Linked DNA regions of Rubinisphaera italica. The protein of the gene in region 1 interacts with the protein of each later gene in a pairwise test. Links are inferred from orthologs where the notes say so. Each region holds a gene or a part of one and is shown on either strand. Other genes may lie near its edges.

Evidence for each region.
Region 2: the proteins of pepT (region 1) and tpiA interact in binary tests that used the Escherichia coli proteins (3 or more experiments, as listed by UniProt). The link is inferred for Rubinisphaera italica from one-to-one orthologs.

Annotation. Positions count from the first base shown.
Region 1 is NZ_SJPG01000001.1:4,101,284-4,111,299, reverse strand. Bases 2,666-5,458 are described here. They hold pepT (peptidase T), read left to right. Parts: upstream 2,666-3,339; coding sequence 3,340-4,578; downstream 4,579-5,458. Other genes in these bases: Pan54_RS15360 (FmdB family zinc ribbon protein), read right to left, coding at 5,413-5,458; Pan54_RS15365 (ABC transporter ATP-binding protein), read left to right, coding at 4,575-5,342; Pan54_RS15375 (MBL fold metallo-hydrolase), read left to right, coding at 2,666-3,322. In the rest of the region: Pan54_RS15380 (efflux RND transporter permease subunit), read left to right, coding at 1-2,160; more of Pan54_RS15375, read left to right, coding at 2,438-2,665; more of Pan54_RS15360, read right to left, coding at 5,459-5,709; Pan54_RS15355 (metal-dependent hydrolase), read right to left, coding at 5,804-6,490; Pan54_RS15350 (endonuclease/exonuclease/phosphatase family protein), read left to right, coding at 6,714-7,643; Pan54_RS15345 (sugar phosphorylase), read left to right, coding at 7,899-9,623. UniProt on the Escherichia coli protein: Cleaves the N-terminal amino acid of tripeptides.
Region 2 is NZ_SJPG01000001.1:652,192-662,154, reverse strand. The notes cover bases 1,054-3,793. They hold tpiA (triose-phosphate isomerase), read right to left. Parts: upstream 2,936-3,793; coding sequence 2,171-2,935; downstream 1,054-2,170. Other genes in these bases: aroF (3-deoxy-7-phosphoheptulonate synthase), read right to left, coding at 3,081-3,793; Pan54_RS02570 (efflux RND transporter periplasmic adaptor subunit), read right to left, coding at 1,054-1,839. Also shown: more of Pan54_RS02570, read right to left, coding at 1-1,053; more of aroF, read right to left, coding at 3,794-4,118; Pan54_RS02555 (dihydrodipicolinate synthase family protein), read left to right, coding at 4,470-5,492; Pan54_RS02550 (hypothetical protein), read left to right, coding at 5,806-7,338; Pan54_RS02545 (right-handed parallel beta-helix repeat-containing protein), read right to left, coding at 7,458-9,878. UniProt on the Escherichia coli protein: Involved in the gluconeogenesis. Catalyzes stereospecifically the conversion of dihydroxyacetone phosphate (DHAP) to D-glyceraldehyde-3-phosphate (G3P).

The DNA.
Region 1 (10,016 bases):
ATTTCCTTTATGGGCACATTCCTGGTGATGTGGCTGTTCGGTGTGTCGATCAATCTGCTGTCGATGTTCGGGCTGATTATCGTCCTGGGAATCATCGTCGATGATGCGATTGTGATTGGCGAAAATATCTTTCGACACGTCGAAGAAGGTGAGGAGCCGACGGAGGCGGCGGTGAAGGGAGCCGAGGAGGTGATGTGGCCTGTGATTGTCGCGGTCTCTACAACCATTGCCGGGTTTGCTCCTCTGCTATTTATCAAAGGCCGGATCGGCGACTTCATGCGGGAACTTCCCCTCGTGGTTCTGGCGGCTCTCTCCGTTTCTCTCATCGAAGCGCTGTTAATTCTGCCTGCGCACTTGAAGCATTTAAAAAAGCCCGACCACAAAAAGCATGAGGAAAAACTCTCAAAATCCGGCATTGGACGCATCTGGTCGAAAGTAGAAGCGTTTCAGGAACGCATCATGCAGAATGTGTTGATGCGTGTTTACGAAACAATTCTGCGAGGCGCCATGAAATGGAGATACGTTACTATTGCCGCAGCAATGGCGATGGTGATGATGTCGCTCGGCTTAGTGATTGGCGGCATCGTTCCGTTCGTATTCATACAGAAAATGGATAGTGAAACGATTACCGCCGATGTCGAATTACCCATCGGAACTGTTGTTGATACCACCCGCGATACGATGATTCGAATCTCAGAATTTGTTAAAGATGTCCCTGAGGTGACGAGCATACAAACGACGGTTGGATCACAGATCAACCTCGGTGGCACGGGTGCCTCAGCCGGTAGTCAGCAATCGCATTTAGGCCAGGTGATTGTCGAACTGATGGAAGCGGATGAACGGGAACGCAAGGGTTTACGTTCCAGTGAAGAACTGCTCGTCGCATTTCGCAAAATGACAGAAACTCTTTCGGGAGTCAATTCCGTCAAATGGGAAGCAATGAATGGAGGGCCAGCCGGGAAAGATATTGAAATCAAGGTGACCGGCAACAACTTTGAGGAATTACTCGAAGTGACCAACGCGATGAAGAATGAACTGGCATCGTATGATGGCGTTGTCGATCTGGATGACGATTACGATATCGGCAAACGCGAAGTTCAATTGCGACTGCTCCCCTCGGCTCGCTCAACAGGTATTACCGTCAATGAACTGGGTGGCTTTGTCCGACATGCGTTGTATGGCGTCGAAGCCCGTCGGGTGACGCGGAATCGGGAGGATGTCAAAATCATGGTTCGATTGCCCGAAGAGTTTCGGTCCGAGGTTTACAATCTGGAGGCTCTGCGAATACCTCGACCGGTCAATCCTCTCAATGCTGTCGCGATGAATGATGAAGCAGGTTTTCGTTGGATTCCGATTTCTGAGGTGGCCGAACTGAAAGAAACGCGAAGTTACACGAGTATTCATCGTTCTCAGCAACGTCGTTCGATCTCCATTTACGGCGACGTGGATGCAACTGCCAATAATGCGAATGCGGTGATGACGCAGTTTCAATCCGATTTTGTTCCCAGAATGCTGCGGGAACATCCCGGCATCATCATTGACTTTTCCGGTACAACCGAAGAACAACAGAAGTCGTTCAGCAGTCTCGGACTGGCGATGCCAGCTGCATTCCTGATGATTTATATGATGCTGGCCGGGCTGTTCAAATCATACTTCCAACCACTGGTTGTGATGTCTGCCATTCCGTTCGGAATTCTGGGTGCGATTATTGGACACTGGATCACCGGGAATCCGATTACAATTCTGAGCTGTATCGGTTTCCTGGCGCTCTCGGGAATCCTGGTAAATGATTCGCTGGTACTGGTCGACTTTATCAATACGCGATTGAAACGCGGAATAGATCCCCTCGAAGCCAATGTGATGGGAGCAAAACTTCGACTCCGCGCGATTCTTCTGACAACTCTTACCACGGCAGCCGGGTTGACTCCGCTGATGTTTGAGACAAGTTTTCAGGCGAAATTCCTGATTCCAATGGCCGTCACGTTAACTTATGGATTGATTTTTGCCACCGCATTGACATTAATCATTGTGCCCTGCCTGAATATGATTTTCATCGATATCTTTGCGGCTTTAGACCGATTTCGAGCGTCCCTTGGCTTGACTCATGAAGATGTTGCTCTGGTCTATGCGGCCACGACGAGTGGAGGAGAATCGGAATAGCTGGGCCTTTGACGAAATGGATTGGACTGTTCAAACTGCAATCGGTTGCCGACGAGTCAGCCTCTCCGTAAAGTAGTGATATTCACTGGGTAGATTCCAGGGCATTTTCAGGCGAGCCGAGTCAGTCATGACTCGGGTTTTTTCACGATTATTGTGCGGTCGTCCTGAAAAATGTTATTGATTAATCCACCTACCCGAGTCATGACTGACTCGGCTCGCCTATCAAAATATTTCTGGCCCGCTCTGCGGAACCGATACATCAACTCAAGTCACTCCCATGGACGAAAATCCCGCTCTTGATGACATGACCGAACTGGAAACGGTTGTCAATAATCTTCCACTTCGTACGGTCACGCATGCGGGTATGACCGTCGAGGGTTATTCGCGGGCAGCGGTGCAAAGTTACTGGCGGATTCCCGAGCTGAAAATCGGATTCGATCTGGGTGGCAGTCCGTGGTCGTTTATGGGGACGCCGACTTACTTCATTTCTCATGCTCATTTGGATCACATGGCGGCTCTGCCTCCGTTTGTTGCCCGGCGCCGCATGATGAAAATGGAGCCTCCGACCATTTATGTTCCCGCCGAAGTACAGGAAGATACCGAGCGCCTTCTGCGAGCCTGGCAAAAGCTGGATCGTGGTCGGATGCTTTGCAATTTGATTGGTGTCCAGGCGGGCGATGAAATCGAACTGAGCCGCGAGCATGTTGCCACCGTCGTGCAGACGAAGCATACGGTGCCTTCAGTCGGCTACATCATTTGGGACCGCCGCAGAAAATTGAAACCAGAGTATCAGGGGCTGGCTGGCGATGAAATTCGCGACATTCGCATGTCGGGAACCGATGTTACGCACGAAACTCGATATCCCTTGGTTGCGTACATGGGGGACACGGCTCCTGTCGGTCTCGATAATTGCGAAGATGTTTACAATGCAAAAATCCTGATCACGGAAATGACGTTCTTCCGCCCCGAACATCGTAAATCGAAGATTCACAAATTCGGTCATACGCACCTGGATGACATTATCGATCGAGCAGAGAAGTTCAATAATGAGATGATTATCCTCTGCCACTTCAGCACGCGATATCACACATCGCATCTGAAAAAAGCCGTTATGAAAAAGTTGCCCGACTCCATCAAAGATCGTGTCATTCTCTGGATTTAACACTTACGGAATTAATTATGCCGACACTTCTGGAACGTTTTCTGACTTACGTTTGTATCGATACTCAGTCGGATGAAACTTCTCCTTCTGCGCCGAGTACCGAAAAGCAATTGGATCTGTCCCGATTGCTGGAGCAGGAGTGCCGGGAACTTGGCCTGAAGGATGTTTCGCTCAGTCCTCATGGTATCGTGCTGGCGACATTGCCAAGTAACATTTCTGAGAAAGTCCCGACGATTGCCTGGGTTGCTCATGTCGATACGTCTCCCGAGTATTCCGGCACGAATGTCAATCCAATTGTGCATGAAGAGTACGATGGCGAGGACATCGTGCTGCCGGGCGATCCGTCCAAAATCCTGAAAGTAAGTGAGAATCCCGAGTTGTCGCAACTGGTTGGGGAATCGATCATCACGACCGATGGAACGACTTTGCTTGGTGCAGATGATAAATCGGGAATTGCGGTCATCATGGCGGCTGTCGAATATCTGATTGAGCATCCTGAGATTCCGCACGGGCCTGTTCGAGTCTGCTTTACAGTCGATGAGGAGATCGGCCGTGGGATTGAGAATATGGATTTCGACGCTCTTGGCTCAGTGTGCGCCTACACGCTCGATAGCGATGGGCGTGGTCGAATCGACTCCGAAACATTTTCTGCAGATCAGGCGACAATCATTGTTAGAGGCATCAATACGCATCCTTCTGTGGGAAAAGGGGCGATGGTGAATGCGATTCGCATCCTGTCTGCCTTTATTGATCGGATACCTCAGCTGACACTCAGCCCGGAAACAACGGATGATCGTGAGGGTTTCATGCATCCGTATCACATTTCGGGAGGCGTAGCCGAAGCCTCTGCTCGCATTATCTTGCGAGATTTCGAAACTGAGAATCTTCACGCTCAGGCGAAACTGCTCGAATCGATTGCGGAATCCCTTCGCTGCGAATACCCCAAAGCGGAAATCGAAGTGCAGATCAAAGAACAGTATCGCAACATGCGAGATGGTCTTGAGAAAGAACCACGAGCATTGCCGTTTGCCATTGAAGCAACGGCTGCAGCCGGTCTGGAACCGCATCAGGATATCATTCGCGGCGGAACCGACGGTTCTCTGATGACAGCAGCTGGTTTGCCGACGCCGAATTTGTCGTCCGGACAACATAACCCCCACAGTCCGCTGGAGTGGACCAGTGAAATCGAAATGGAGTCGGCTAAGATGGTCCTCGTCGAACTGGCTCGTCGCTGGGGGCAGGAACGACTCTCATGACGGATGAAGCTGGCGGATCGAAATTACTGCTCGAACTCCGTGGTATTGATGTTCGCTTCAAGAACAATGCCGCGAATACGCTGCAGGGAATTGATCTGAGCATTTCCGCAGGAGAATCGTTTGGAATTGTCGGCCCCTCAGGTTGTGGAAAGTCGACGTTGTTACGTGTGATTGCAGGGTTGCTGCCTGAGAATGCAGGCCAGCGAATTTTACATCAGCCGGAAATCGCCAATCCGGGTCGAATCGCAATGGTCTTTCAAGATGCCCGGCTGCTTCCCTGGCGAACCGTGCTGAGTAATATGGCCATCCCCTTCGAACTGGTGAATCAACCTGTCAATCGAGAGAAAATTGAATGGCTGCTCAACAAAACGGGCATCTCCCCGGCTGATTACGAAAAGTATCCGACACAACTTTCTGGCGGCATGAAAATGCGCGTCGCTGTCGCCCGTTCTCTGGTGCTGGATCCCGAATTGCTTTTGCTGGATGAGCCCTTTGCTGCGGTCGATGATTTTTTGCGGGAACAACTCAACGACGAACTGATCGGCTGGCAGCAGGAATTTGGTTTTGCGACCGTCCTCGTGACGCATCATTTAGGAGAGGCGGTTTTTCTGAGCCAGAAAGTCAAATTGATGTCTGCTCATCCGGGCCAGATTGTGGAAGAGGTCACAATTCCCTGGACGACAAGGAATGAGGCGTTGAGGGAATCGTCTGAATATGTTTCGCTGGTGGCGGAGATCAAGCATCGCTTGCGGAAAAAGCAGTGACCTTCAATATTGATCAGCGATTCTGGGGGCTCCGCTGCGCTTCGACCCCAGCCACTCACCATCCAAGTGATTAGTCTTTGGAAATCAGGTTTGGTCCTTGACCAAATTTTTTGACGTATTTTCCGTCCCCGGATTTCTCGTACTTGGTAAAGCCGAGGTCGTTGAGTTTTTTATCGTCTTTGACGCTCCGTTCCATGTTCATGCCCATCCAGCGGGAGCCGATGGCGGGAGCAGTAATGACGCGACGGACCGGTTCCCCCGTTTCTGGATGAGCAGTCAGCGGATCTTCAGCCATGCGCTGGACGACTTCAAATCGTTCCCCAGGTTGTTTGTCTTCGCGGACGACTTCGTAGAGATAAACGGGCATTGAAGAACTCACACATAAAATGAGACTAGAATCAGGTCGATTCTTAATTCTACACTAGAGGAAAGCCAACTTGAAGAGGCTTATGAAAAATCTCTCAGTTCACTGTCCACGACTCTCCCGGTTGCAGCACTTTCGGTTCCGACTCTGTGTGATTGAGAATTCCATCCGACCAGGCTTGCGTATGCTGCTCAATAATAGGCCAGGTGTTGTAATGACAGGGAATCACCGTCGGTGCCCTCAGAAACTCGGCTGCTCGAATGGAATCTGCAGGCCCCATCGTGAAGTTGTCTCCGATGGGCACAACAGCCACATCCAGTCCCTCATCGGCAATCAAAGTCATGTCGTAAAACAGGCCGGTATCTCCTGCGAAATAGATGACTCGATCTTCCGCTTTCACGATTATCCCAGCCGGGTTGCCGCCATCGGAACCATCGGGCAGTTGAGAACCATGATGGGCAATCGTCAATTTGATCTTGCCAAATTCGAATTCATGTTCGCCTCCAATGTGCATCCCATGAGTCTTTTTCACGCCCTGATTCGTCAACCAGTTCGAAATTTCAAAATTGGCAATGACCAGAGCCTCCGTCCGTTGTGCGATTTCGACCGTATCGCCGACATGATCTCCATGTCCATGCGTCAATAGAATCACATCTGGCTTCATATCCTCAGCCAGCATGTCTGTGAGGGGGTTGTCATTGAGAAACGGATCGATCAGTAATGTGTGAGACGAAGTTTTCAGCTGGAAAGCAGAATGTCCAAAGTAAGTGATTTCAATTGGCATAATTAAACGCTTTTTTCGTGTTTGCTCAGTAGTCATCCATCGAGATGATCATTTTGATGAACTCGACCTGCTTTCAGCATAACCACACTGCAGAGCACGTCAATAAGTCATCGAATGTTGAACTTCGAGAGGTCGCATTTTTTGAACATCTGCTATCATAATTGATTCAGGAACAAAAATTTGCTGAATTTCATTTGCGACTCTACATGCAGGTTCTCGTCACATGGCTATCACAATTTCGATCTGGGCACTTCGAATTGCGGCACTGGGCATAATTTTTCTAAGTGCACTCCCTTTTCTGCCTGTGGGCGCGTGGTGGGTGAGGATTTGCGATTTTCCGCGCGTTCAACTTCTGGCACTTCTCATGCTGGTGCTGCTGATAACCTGCATTCTCCGCTGTTACTCCAAATGGCAAACAATAGATACAGCCCTGTTTGTTTTGATTGGCATCACAGGGCTCTGGCAGATTTCCTTCATTTTGCCCTATACCATGATCTGGTCCGAAGAGGTTCCCGGAATTACAGAGATTCCAGAGGGTAATCCATCGTTTCGGATTGTCATTGCGAATCTGGAAATTGGGAATGAGGAGAAAACAGCTGTAGTCGAAAAATTGAATGAATTTGATCCCGATATTTTACTGACGATTGAAACCGATCAGCCTTGGATGGATGAGTTGACGAATCTGGATCGCGAATTGAAGCTGCATTCTCATGTGGTTCGAGATGCCGAGCTGATGCTGATTGCAAAAACCGTTTCTGAAAATCAGCAGGATTCCTGGATCGTCACTGGCGATTTTAACGATGTCGCCTGGTCGCATACAACGCGATTATTTAAGCGCGTCAGTGGGCTGAAAGACCCTCGCATAGGCCGTCGAATGCTGAATACCTTTCACTCTGAATACCCACTTCTGCGGTATCCGCTTGATCATGTCTTCGTCTCCAACGGATTTCATCTGGAGTCGCTGGATCGCGCAAAAATGCCCGGCTCCGATCACTTCGCTGTCATTGCCGATCTCGTTTACATCGCCGAAAAAGGAACGGAACCGGAACCGGAAGGCAATGATCAGAAAGACTCTAAAGAGATGATTGAGGAGGGGATTGATGATGCTCAGGAGAAAAGCGTAGCGGCTCCGGAAGCGGGGACTTCTGAATGAAGTGGGATATTTTCGCAGCAGTCGAGCTACTTCTCTGAGCGATTCTGCAAGAGTATTCAACCGAAGTTTTTGAGAATAATTTCTACTCGTGACTAACTGGACACGATAACAGCCTGCATTCAGACTCGAATTTTTTAGGACAATTATTAACGTGTCAGAATCTGTAACAATGGTATAAAATCTGCGTCTGTTCTGCGTATCCATCAGCCAAGCTTATTCTGCCATAAAAGTTCCTAAATATAGCACGACCATATAATGCCTGAATCTTCAAATCTTCAAGAGTCCATCCAGTATCATCTGCAGTTTCTTTATCCTCAGGAAAATCATCTCCAACTGGTGGATCAGATTGCTGCAATTTTTGCAGACTACGAAAAGCCTGTTTCTCTCAAGGAGATCTGGAGTGAGCAGGATGCTCTGTTAATCACTTACGGAGATACTCTTCTGCATGAAGGGGAGCGTCCGCTGGAGACTTTGCAGCGATTTTTGAATGAAAAAGTCGGGGAAACGATTTCCTCTGTCCACATTCTTCCATTCTCGCCGTTCAGTTCTGATGATGGGTTTTCCGTCATCGACTATCTGAAAATTAATCCCAAACTGGGGGACTGGGAAGATGTCGCAGAGATCGGCAAAGAGCATCGACTGATGGCCGATCTGGTTATCAATCACACCTCGGCCGAAAGCGAATGGTTTCAGAATTATCTCGCTGGAAAATCTCCGGGCAAAGACTATTTCATTGAAGTCGAAGAGGGAGAAGACCTGACAGAGGTCGTGCGTCCACGGGCTTCACCCTTGCTCAGACATGTCGAAACGCCTGACGGTCCGAAGTCGGTCTGGTGCACCTTCAGTCACGATCAGATCGATCTCAATTTTCGCAACCCGGAAGTCCTGTACGAGTTCCTGCGAATCATTCGCAGATATCTCGAAGAAGGGGTCCAAATCATTCGGCTCGATGCCATCGGCTATTTGTGGAAAGAAATTGGCACCACCTGTATTCACCTGCCCGAAACGCACGAAATGGTTCGTCTGTTACGGACACTGCTCGATATTTATGCTCCCGGCACAATACTGATTACCGAAACGAATGTCCCCAATCATGAAAATCTGACTTACTTCGGCAACACCAACGAAGCCCACATGATTTACAATTTCAGCCTGGCTCCTCTGCTTCTGCACGCTCTTTTGGCGGGGACATCGAAGCACCTGAAAACCTGGTTGATGAGCATGCCCCCGGCTCCAGTCGGATGCACGTATCTGAATTTTACCGCGTCCCACGATGGCATCGGCATGCGTCCGGCTGAGGGTTTAATTTCGGAACCCGAGCAGGCCGAGATGATCGAGTCGATTCGTAATGCCGGCGGACTCTGCTCAACCCGCAAACTTTCCGATGGCAGTGAAAAGGTCTATGAAATTAATGTCACACTGTTTGATGCTCTCAAAGCGACGATTCAAGGACCAGATGACTATCACATTCCGCGTTTTCTCTGCTCACAGACGATCATGATGTCCCTCGAAGGGATTCCGGCTTTCTACATTCATAGTCTGCTCGCAACGCCCAATGATGCTAAAGGTGTCGAACATACCGGACGTTTTCGTTCCATCAATCGCAAGCAGCTCAACTACGACGAAATCTCCGCTGAACTCGATAATCCCTCTTCGTCCCGTGCCAATGTCTTTCACGAAATCCTCCGCCGCATGAAAATCCGCGGGCAGCAACCTGCCTTCTCGCCTAACGCTACCCAGTTCACACTGCACCTCAATTCCCACTTTTTCGCATTCTGGCGGCAAAGTGTGAATCGTCAGCAGAGTATTTTCTGCGTGAATAATCTCACCTCAAAAAAACATAAACTTCAGTTGTCTCAATTGAACCTGATCTCGACCGATAACTGGGTCGACCTGCTCTCAGAGAAAAGCCTGCAAAATCGAACCGGAATTGTGACTCTGGAACCCTACCAAACAATGTGGATTACGAATCGCAAATAAATGGTTGTGATGTTTTGAACCGCAGATCTAACCAGTGAGGATCTCTCCTCAACCTACTTTATGTTTGTGATTAATGAACCACCAAGACGCCAAGAGGTTTAGGAATCATGAAAATCGATACACAAAACATGCTGATGAATTTGAGGCATTGCTGTTACACGAACTCTTAGACCATTTTCAAATGGTTTCTGCAGTCGCTTTGACTCCAAATGACCGTAAAGCACTGAGTTTGCTCCTGCCGAACGCTGCAGGTGATTTTGAATATGCTCTGGAGCATTTCCATAATCAATTTTCCGCGTTCTGACTGAGCAAATGCAGCGATTTAGGGAAATAATCGTCCGTGCGAAGGCACACTGCATTTAGAAATGCTCTAATTCATTATTTTCACGAGAC
Region 2 (9,963 bases), 3.4 Mb from region 1 along the record:
GCCTGATTCCTGATTGATGGAGGTTCGAGAAGATATTTTTTCCAGGTGGCCGGTATAGGTCGTTTCGGGATCAGTCGCCAGGACGTATTCAATCGGCAATGCGGTTGTTTCCAATTTGGATTGTGCCCGCAGCAAGTGCCCCATGCGTTTATCTTTAACTTCCAGCTCCAGATGCCACGTTCCCTTGGGATCCATCACCTCCATCAGCACTTCGCCGCGGCGTACCGGACGGTTTCTCAGCAACTGTTCGACCTGAAAGGTCGCAATCACGCCATCGATCGGGGCATACACTTTTAGTTTTTCGATACGATCTTTGAGAATCTCTGTCTCTTTTTTCAGACTGTTGACTTCGATTTCGGTTTCTGCAATGCGTCCCTGCAGTCGAATTGCATCTTCCACCTGACCGGCTCGCGAGGCCAGTTCCAGTTCCGATTGCTGCGCTCGAACCAGGAAGGTTTTTTCGCTCAGTTCTCCCTGAACACGCAGAAACTCAGCCTGCAGTTCTGGATTCTTGAGCTGAATCAATAAGTCACCAGACTGGACGGGATCTCCTCCGTTCACGAAAACGGTTTCAACCTCAGCATCCTGACTGGCAAACACATCCCGCTGAACGATCGGCATCAATCGACCTTCGCCATTGGCCCGATAATCGTATTGCACAAACATCAACGCGAGGAGTGCTGCAAGAATCAAACCGCTCACGACTAATGTTTTAACCAGTGTCTTTCCCCGCAACGCTCGGAATCCGCGACCGATAAATCGCCAGAGGGGGAGCAGAAAGATTTTCTCGTGTTCATCGGCATTATGAATCGCAGTGGCGATATGATCTGAGACCAATTCAGCTGCAGCTTGACGGTCAGTATCCCAGTTGTGGGAGGTCAACAGTTCGACCACCATTGCACCAATCAGGACTGGCGGTTTTTCTTTATTCTGAGGTTTATCTTCTGATTTATGTTCTCGATCCTGATATTCAAGCGGATAGATGGCCAGCATGCGTGCATTGGATTCTTCGAGATAATCCGCCAGTTGTTTTTCGACTTGAGGGGCGAGATCTTTGAGTTGTCCGTTGTAGATGAAAGGTTTGCGGGACTGATAAACAGTGCGAACCAGTCGATTCAACTTCTGCATCAGGTTTGCATTGCGATTGACTTTGTCCTGCCCGCTCACCGCAATCATTTTTGTTTTTCGGCCCCACTTCATGGCGATTGCGACACGGTCGACGGTTAATATCTGTCGCATATCATTGGCAGCGGTGGTCGCAACCTGATTGGTGTCGAGCCCGTTATGCAGATCGAGTAAAAAGCGATCGATCGATTCCCAGAACGTTTTGGAGTTGACTGCTACTGGTGAAGCCATTTTTCCGGAGAGGTGTAACGATGCCAACCCAGACAAATGCTCTGCAAACTGCATCATCCCTTTTTGAGCTTCATCGGAAATGGTCTCGGGAAAAAACAGCTGCAGGATCGCTGCGCATTGCTTCTCCTTAAAAATCGGCGAAACGACAACGACTAAAGCAGCAGGTCGCAACTCGGCTTTTGTGCTGGCGGGACCGATGGCAATCGTCTGAGAATTGTTGACGACCTCGGTCAGCAACTTGGAATTTTTCTGAGTACGGGCCTGATTTTGAAGTATTTCCGTGGCGGCAATATTTTGTTCGCCAACCAGACGAATTCCATTTTCGGCCAGTCCCCAGATCGCTCCTGCCGGTGCCTGCGAACCTTCCATGGCAAACGCGAGAAACTGACGAAGAAAATCATCAGGAGGCAAGCTTTGTCGAGCCAGTTTTTCAACCGCCTGGACACAAGCCGAGATTCGTTCGTTCGGGTTTGGATTATTCATGGAGTGGATGAAGAGTTAAGTCAGTCGAGTCGATATGATTGTCAGGAGTTTCATGGGAAATGAAACTTTTGTCCATGCTGGCCCATCATATTGGGTTTAGCATGCAATAGAAACTGGCGAATGGCGACTTATTCGATCAGACCCCGATTAAATTCCGACTGCACCGTTCGCGTTGACTGTGATGGCGAACCTAGCGAATAGGAGGATTCTCACCCTGAGAAATCTGCAGGGTTTCGCTTTGTGACGACCCCAGTTATTTTATAAAAGTTCCCCCCAATAAAAATGCCCGGGGTTACCCGGGCATTATAGAGCAAAAATTCATCAGCAGAGGTTACTTGGATCGACCAGCATCGATAATTGGTCCAAAGTTATCGACAGTCAGGCTGGCTCCACCAACCAGAGCGCCATCGACATTCGGCTGGCCGAGCAGTTCCTCAGCATTGCTCGGTTTGACACTTCCTCCATACAGGATTCGCATCGCCTCAGCTGCGGCTTGGCTGTAATTGCTACTCAACCAATTACGCAAATGAGCGTGGGCTTGATCAGCCTGTTCCGGAGAAGCCGTTTTTCCAGTGCCAATCGCCCAGACCGGTTCGTAGGCAATGATGATCTTGCTGAGATCGGCTTCTGAAACATCAGCCAGTCCGCCCTTCATTTGAGTATCGAGCACTTCTCCCGTTTTGTCGGACTCGCGTTCTTCGAGAAGTTCACCGACACACAGGACAACACCCAGATTTTTAGCGATTGCTGCTTTGGTTTTCTTATTGATCGTCCCATCGCATTCGCCGAGGACATGGCGGCGTTCGCTGTGTCCGAGAATCACCCAGTCGCAACCGATGTCCTGCAGCATGTCGACAGAGACTTCGCCGGTGAATGCTCCCGATTCTTCAAAGTAGCAGTTCTGAGCACCGACAGAAATTCCGGAATCACCGACCGCTTCTTTGATAGCCTGCAGGTAAGGAAACGGAGGGCAGACCAGCACATCGACGGATGAATCTTTGCCGGCGACATGACTCGCCAAACCCTTGGCCAGTTCGGTTCCGCTGGCAAGATCAGTGTTCATTTTCCAGTTACCGGCAATCATCGGACGTCGCATGGGGATTTCCTTTATTTTATACAGTTATCATTCGAGATATTGTGGCGAGCAATATTGATTGGCGTTCTCAAATCATGCACATTGATCGTGAGAATACCCGAGCCATAACTGGCTCGGCTCGCCTGAGTTATTATTTGAAATGTACTTATGCAGTGGCAACGGGATCGCCGATGGTTTTGCCCATCAGTTCAGCCATACTCCGCATTTTCTTCATTACTTCATCGAACTGATGCGGCAACAAAGCCTGCGGTCCATCACTTTTGGCAAGTTCTGGATTGCAATGCACTTCAATATGCACCCCATCAGCTCCTGCAGCAATGGATGCTAGAGACATTGAAGGAATCAGGTCCGGTCGGCCTGTCGCGTGTGAAGGATCGACAATGATCGGCAGGTGTGTCAGTCCTTTTACGTTCGGCACAACAGCCAGATCGAGCAGATTCCGCGTTGAGGAATCGAAACTGCGAATTCCACGCTCACACAGAATGACCTGCTTGTTGCCGTTGGCCATAATGTATTCGGCAGACATGAGCAGATCGACAACCGTCGCACTCATTCCGCGTTTGAGTAAAACCGGACGGTTGGTCGAACCGACTTCCTTAAGCAGATTGAAGTTTTGCATGTTGCGGGCACCGATCTGGAAGATATCGGTGTATTGATCGATCAGCTCGACCTGTCGAGGATCCATCACTTCGGTCACGACAGGCATCTGCAGTTCGTGTCCAACATCCTGGAGAATTTTCAGGCCTTCTTCTCCCATTCCCTGGAAACTGTAGGGGCTGGTGCGTGGTTTGAATGCTCCACCTCGTAATACGTTTGCACCGCTGGCTTTGATGGCGTGGGCGATTTCTGAGAGGATTTCTTTTCCTTCAATCGCACAAGGCCCGGCGATCATCATTAAATGACCGCCGCCGACTTTCACGCCGTAGCCGAGGTCGATAATGGAATCCTCTTCCTGATACTCCCGGCTCGCCATTTTATAAGGCTTGAGAACCGCATGGACATCCTCGACACCAGGAATAGCACGCAATGGTGCTTCGCGAAGCAGGTCCTCTTCACCGATCACGCCGATGACGGTTCGCTTCTCGCCTTTACTTAAATCGTGAGCAAAGCCCATCTCCTCGATTTTTTCGAGGATGTGTTGAATCTGTTCGTCTGTAGAGTTTGGTTTTAATACGATGATCATGAACTTGAACTGCCGGGGGTGAAAAATAAGGGCATCACGCAAGCTGGTGCGCGATTTGAAATAATGCATGATCAGCGAACTTTAACCGACAGAGGTGATCGCAAACAATCCATTCCACAAAACATTGTCTGTGAAACCCGGAATTTCAGCGGATTTTCATGATTTTCCCTGCAAATTCCTCGGACTCCAAGGCATCATATCCCGAAGGAACTTCCCGGCGTAGCCTTGCTATCGCTCAACAATTCCAGATTTTTGAGCTATTCTTACAGACTATTGAACTATATTTGGTCTGACTCGAAGTAAAACCGAAGCATTTAACTGTACATATTAACCGTGAAAGCGACCGTTTCAATGGCCGAGCGTCTCAAAGGAATTTTTACTCCAAATCTTGTCCCAATGACTCAGCATGGAGAGATTAACGAGGCTGAATTGCGTCGCTATGTCGACTGGCTGATCGAAAAAGGGGTCCACGGTCTCTACCCGAACGGTTCAACGGGCGAATTCACGCGATTCACTCCAGAAGAACGCCGACGGATTGTCAAAATCATTGCTGACCAAACCGCCGGGCGCGTGCCGATCCTGGCAGGAGCAGCCGAGGCGAATGTCAAAGAGACGATTCGCGCCTGCGAATATTATCACGAAGTCGGTGTACGAGCCGTCGCGATTGTCGCTCCCTTCTACTACAAACTGAGCCCGGCTTCCGTATACGCATATTTCAAAGAGATCGGAGATAACACGCCGATTGATGTCACCCTCTACAACATTCCGATGTTCGCCAGCCCGATTGATGTTCCGACGGTTCAGCGACTGAGTGAAGAGTGCGAAAAAATTGTGGCGATCAAAGATTCGTCAGGCGACCTGCCCCACATGATTCGCATGATTCAAGCCGTCCGCCCGAATCGTCCCGAGTTCAGTTTTCTGACTGGCTGGGATGCCGCCTTAATGCCGATGCTGCTCAGCGGATGCGACGGCGGCACAAATGCGACGTCCGGTGTCGTTCCGGAATTGACCCGAGCACTTTACGATTTGACGACTTCCCATCAAATCGAAAAAGCCCGCCAGTTGCAGTATGATCTCGTCAAACTCTTTGATGTCATGCTTTATTCGGCAGAATTCCCTGAAGGTTTCAGGTCAGCTGTTGAACTTCGTGGTTTCAAAATGGGCTGCGGACGTCAGCCGTTGTCTTCAGAACAGAAAACGGATCTGCAAACGCTGAGCAAAGAACTGCAATGTATGCTGTCCACGCATGGCTACAGCGATGAACCAATCGGCGGCTGTCCGATCGATGGCAACTCAGCAGGCAATGCGGATGAAGTGACCCGGATTGTCAGCACCGTTGTCGCTGAGCTTAAACGCCGCGGTATGGTTGACTGATTTTCATGACGTGCCACGGCTCTGTGAGCCGTGCGATTTGCAATCGACGTCTAAAAACACGGCTCGCAGAGCCGTGGCACCATACGAGTACTTCTGGGTGCTTGGCTTCGCTACGACCCCAGCCGCCCATCCTGTAACGCTTATAACGGTTGCAGGAATCGGTTTCAAAAACGCAACATCGAGATGCATCGGGAAATTCGCTGCTGAGGAAATCGTAAGCTACGCTTGAATTGAATGTGCCACGGTTCTGTGAGCCGTGCGAATTGCAATCGACGACCAAAAACACGGCTCACAGAGCCGTGGCACCGGGCTTATGGACTCTCAACCTCAACAACCGGAATACGATGTTGCCTTGCATACACGGCGCGCGATGTTTCTATTGTTCGGTCTTGTGTTGGCGGTCTTTGGGATTTCTGTCACTTTTGATTTTGTAAACTGGGATGATCCCTGGTATATCCATCGCAATCCGCTCGTCCAAAGTTGGTCTTTCCAGAATCTGTATGGAATCTGCACCGAAACGGTCACACGGAATTTCGCTCCGCTGACGATCTTTTCTTACCTGATTGATCACTCGCTGTGGGGCAAATGGGCGGGGGGATATCATCTGACGAATGTTCTGCTGCATGGCATTAACGCGATACTTGTTTTTTTACTCGTGCGGCAGATCACAACGCGACACGTGTTTGCATTGGTAGTCGCGCTGTTATTTGCGATTCACCCGATTCAAATCGAATCGGTCGTCTGGATTTCTGCTCGTAAAGGCTTACTGTCCTCGGCTTTCATTCTGCTGTCACTGCTCTTCTGGTTAAAACGCGAACGAACTTCACAGGACGAGTTATCAGGAACGATTCTGTTTGTCGTCGCCTTGATGTGCAAAGCCTCGGCTGTGGTCGTTCCGGGTATCGTTTTTGTCTATGACATTATTGTGCGTCGACGCTCTTTCGCCGATTCGCTGGCCCGGCAGTTTGTCAGCGGGTTGCTGGCCATCTGGTTCATTCTGCTGACAGCCGGTTCTCAAAACTCGCAAACGGGCGGTATCCGACATCATCTCGGTCACAGTAAACTCGAGATCCTGGGGATTGATTCCGTGCTGATGTGGAAGTACGTCGGCATGCTGCTCTGGCCGACCGATCTGGCCATCCTTTACGATCCGACAATCCAGGGAATTGGAGCCGCGATTGCTGTTTCCGTATTCGCCTGGGGAATTATTGCAGTGTGGATCTGGATGAAACGGGAATCGCAACCGCTGATTCTGTTCGCCTCGTTAAGTGCTCTTGCATTGATGATTCCGGTCTTAAATTTTTTTCCACTAACGACCTTGATGAATGACCGCTATCTCTATCTACCCTGCATCGCCTTCTTTGGATTGATGGTGGCAGCAGTGGAGTCTGTATTTTATCGTGGAATGGCGGTGGCGTTATCGCACAGAAGCCCCCAAAATGTTGAGAGCTCGGGGGCTTCCGCTGAAGCGGAGCGCCCCCGCCACCCTGACTTTAGTATTCGAACTCTGAAGCCGCAGACGTCTTTTCGGATTGCCGCTTTAACTGCGGGGCTGGTCGTTCTGGCTTATTCTGCCATATCTGTTCAACAATTGTCTGTCTGGCGAAATGACTCGGCTCTCTGGAAACAGGCCAGTCAGGTCTCCCCGGAATTGCCGGTGGTTCAGTATCAATACGCCTTAGCCGAGTGGCGAACCGGGGAACATCAGGCGGCCATCACTCGACTTGAAAATGCACTTCAACTTGAGCGGGTCGATGACCTGGATCGCGAACGATTCAACGAAAAACTGCAGATCTTCAAAACTCAGTTTCAGGAACTGCAATTGAATGCTGCCGTTTCAAAATAAACAGCGGTTCTGTTGTGCCTCGGCTCTATGAGCTGTGCTTTTTATCATCGACATCGATTTACACGGCTCATAGAGCCGTGGCACCAACTTGAGTATAAACTTATCCTTAAGATGCGAATTCAAAACTGCTGCATTACACCATCCAGATAAGTTTTCAACTCCGGATCAAACTCTGGAAATCCGTCAGAAACAGGTTTTTGTCCCATCGCTTTTCGCATCATGTTGTGCATCAGATAGCGTCCCGGTCCAATTGTCATGTGGATGCTGTCGCGATACATCTGCTCGATGTTTTCCAGCGGAGCATTACCAGTATCGATGTCCTGCTGAATCTGTTGCAAAGCGTTCATCGCCTGAGTACTGCGGAATTCGCGATCGGGATACGCGTCTCGCAACTGCTTGAGTAAGGCCTCAAAATAAGCCTGACTATGCGTCAGAGTTCCTGCGGAATCATCATCGGCAAACTCTGCTTTCAATTCTGCATGTCGAGCCCAGCCTGTGTGAATGATAACCGTCGCGTTCGGCTGCAGTTCGAGCCACTCTGAAATCGTTGCAAAATCTTCTTCGAGGGTTGTGCCATAATGGGGCTGAAAAGAGATGAGATCGTATTGAGCCGAGCGAAATGCGAGTGGCCAGAGACGGGAGGTTCCAACACAAGGTTGTTCGGGATGTTCCTGAATATATTTGAGACTCTTTCCACAATCGACATGCCACTCGACACCTTCATCGAGTCGACTCGGAATCGTATCCCAGGTTAGTGAATTGCCGATCAGGAAGATGCGTTTTTGTGTCTCAAGCACTGTGTTATCGACAATTGTAATATTCTTTTCGGGAGTGTTATTAAATCGCACTGGAGGAGTCGATTCTGTTGCCAGTTCCCAGCGATTGTTTTCGACGAGGTTCTCTCCCGCTTTATGAAAGCGAATGGGCGAACGATCAATCCTGCGGATTTCATTATTGCGGATCGTAAAGCCCGTCGAACCTTCATCCAGAAACATGCCGTTCGATTCTGCTCGGCCAGCATTGAGAGGAATGTCGGTAATCAGATTGTTTTCGATCACACTGTCCGGCTGCAGTCCCAGCGTGTAAATCCCGCCGCCATCACTCAGGACCTGCATCATGTATTGGATGCGATTGTCGGCAATGCGATTATTCCCAGCTGGGGTGTTGGAAGGATTCCACATCCAGCCGAGGGAAATTCCAGTGTAGGGACAATCGTGAATGTTATTGTTTGTGATTTCCAACTCACGATTCAATGGAGCCCAGATGGCGACGGAACCTGGCAGGATCACTCCACATTGACTCACTTCACATTGATCGATTTTATTAGCCGTCGGCACCTGCTCGGGAGCAGACTGATACCACGCTTTTCCATCCACGCGACGAGAATTATTTTCTCCCAGATTCAATCCATTCCCGCCCACATCAGTCACTTTGCAGCGTTGCATCAAGCAGTTAGTCGTGCGGTTGGAGAACCAGAGGCCCGTCCCTCCCATCGCCTGAAACTGACATCCCTGAAAGCGGCAGCCTTTGGCATTCTCGATATAAACCCCAGCCGGCAGCATTGGTCGATCGGAAGTCGTTCTCTTTCCTGATGCATCCCGTGGCTCATGCATGGAAGCCTGTGCTCCTGCCAATCCTCCGGCTGGCATCGGGAATGCCGTTTCGGAAAATGTAATTCCCTGAACCGAGAGATTTGTGATGGGCGAATCATCGGTTCCAATCGCGGAGAAGAGTGTCGTCAAAACGGGCAAGGCAATAATCGGTTCTTCCTGAGAGGCAGAAGGAAGCATAATCAGTTCGGAATTCTCGGCATCGATAAACCATTCGCCCGGGAGATCCGCAAAGTTGGCATGACCTTCCAGATAATATCGCGGCTGCTTTTCAAAATGATCAATCGCGTAATGTCGAGCAGAGCAGCCGATCGGGCCAACGGTTTTCAGTGTGCGAGATTCTGCATCGAATGATCCCACTGGCAATCGGCTGCTGGACCAGTCGTGCATCAGAATCAAATCGTATCCTGAGGCTGGCAATTTGTTTTCTGCGGAGAGGTCTCCTGCTTGAACAATAAATCCACTGCGTCGATCCTCGAGTGCCTTTTCGATACGCAAATATCCCTGGTTTGGAAAACGGGCCGGCGAAGAGAGTTTGCCATTAACAATCATCGCACGTGGTTGACCATTCTTATTCCAGCCTTGTGGCAACTGGTAATGCAGGCGACCGTTCTCTTCCCGCTTAGAAATCGAAAGCTGCTGACTTCCCGCAAACACAACCTTGCCAGATTCTGCGGCCACCAATTTCAAACCTCGACCGACAAGTTGTGCATCGAGAGTTAACGGTTCTGAAAATTCATAGCGTCCTTCAGGAATGACAATCGTGACCGGATCGGACTGCTGTTCCCGAATGCTGCGAACATCATCCAGCGTTTGCAGTAAAGCGGCAGTCGTCGGTTCCGCGACTAGAAATTCATTGGGCGATTGCGCAATAGATAACGCAGGCAAACTGCATGTCAGGAGGAGTGCGGGGAAGAGGAATCGTAACATGATCGACTTTCTGGTTTCTGGAGGATCAGAAGGATTGTCGTGGAATGTGTAATTTGAATTTTAAGCATAACAAAAGCCTCCGGAA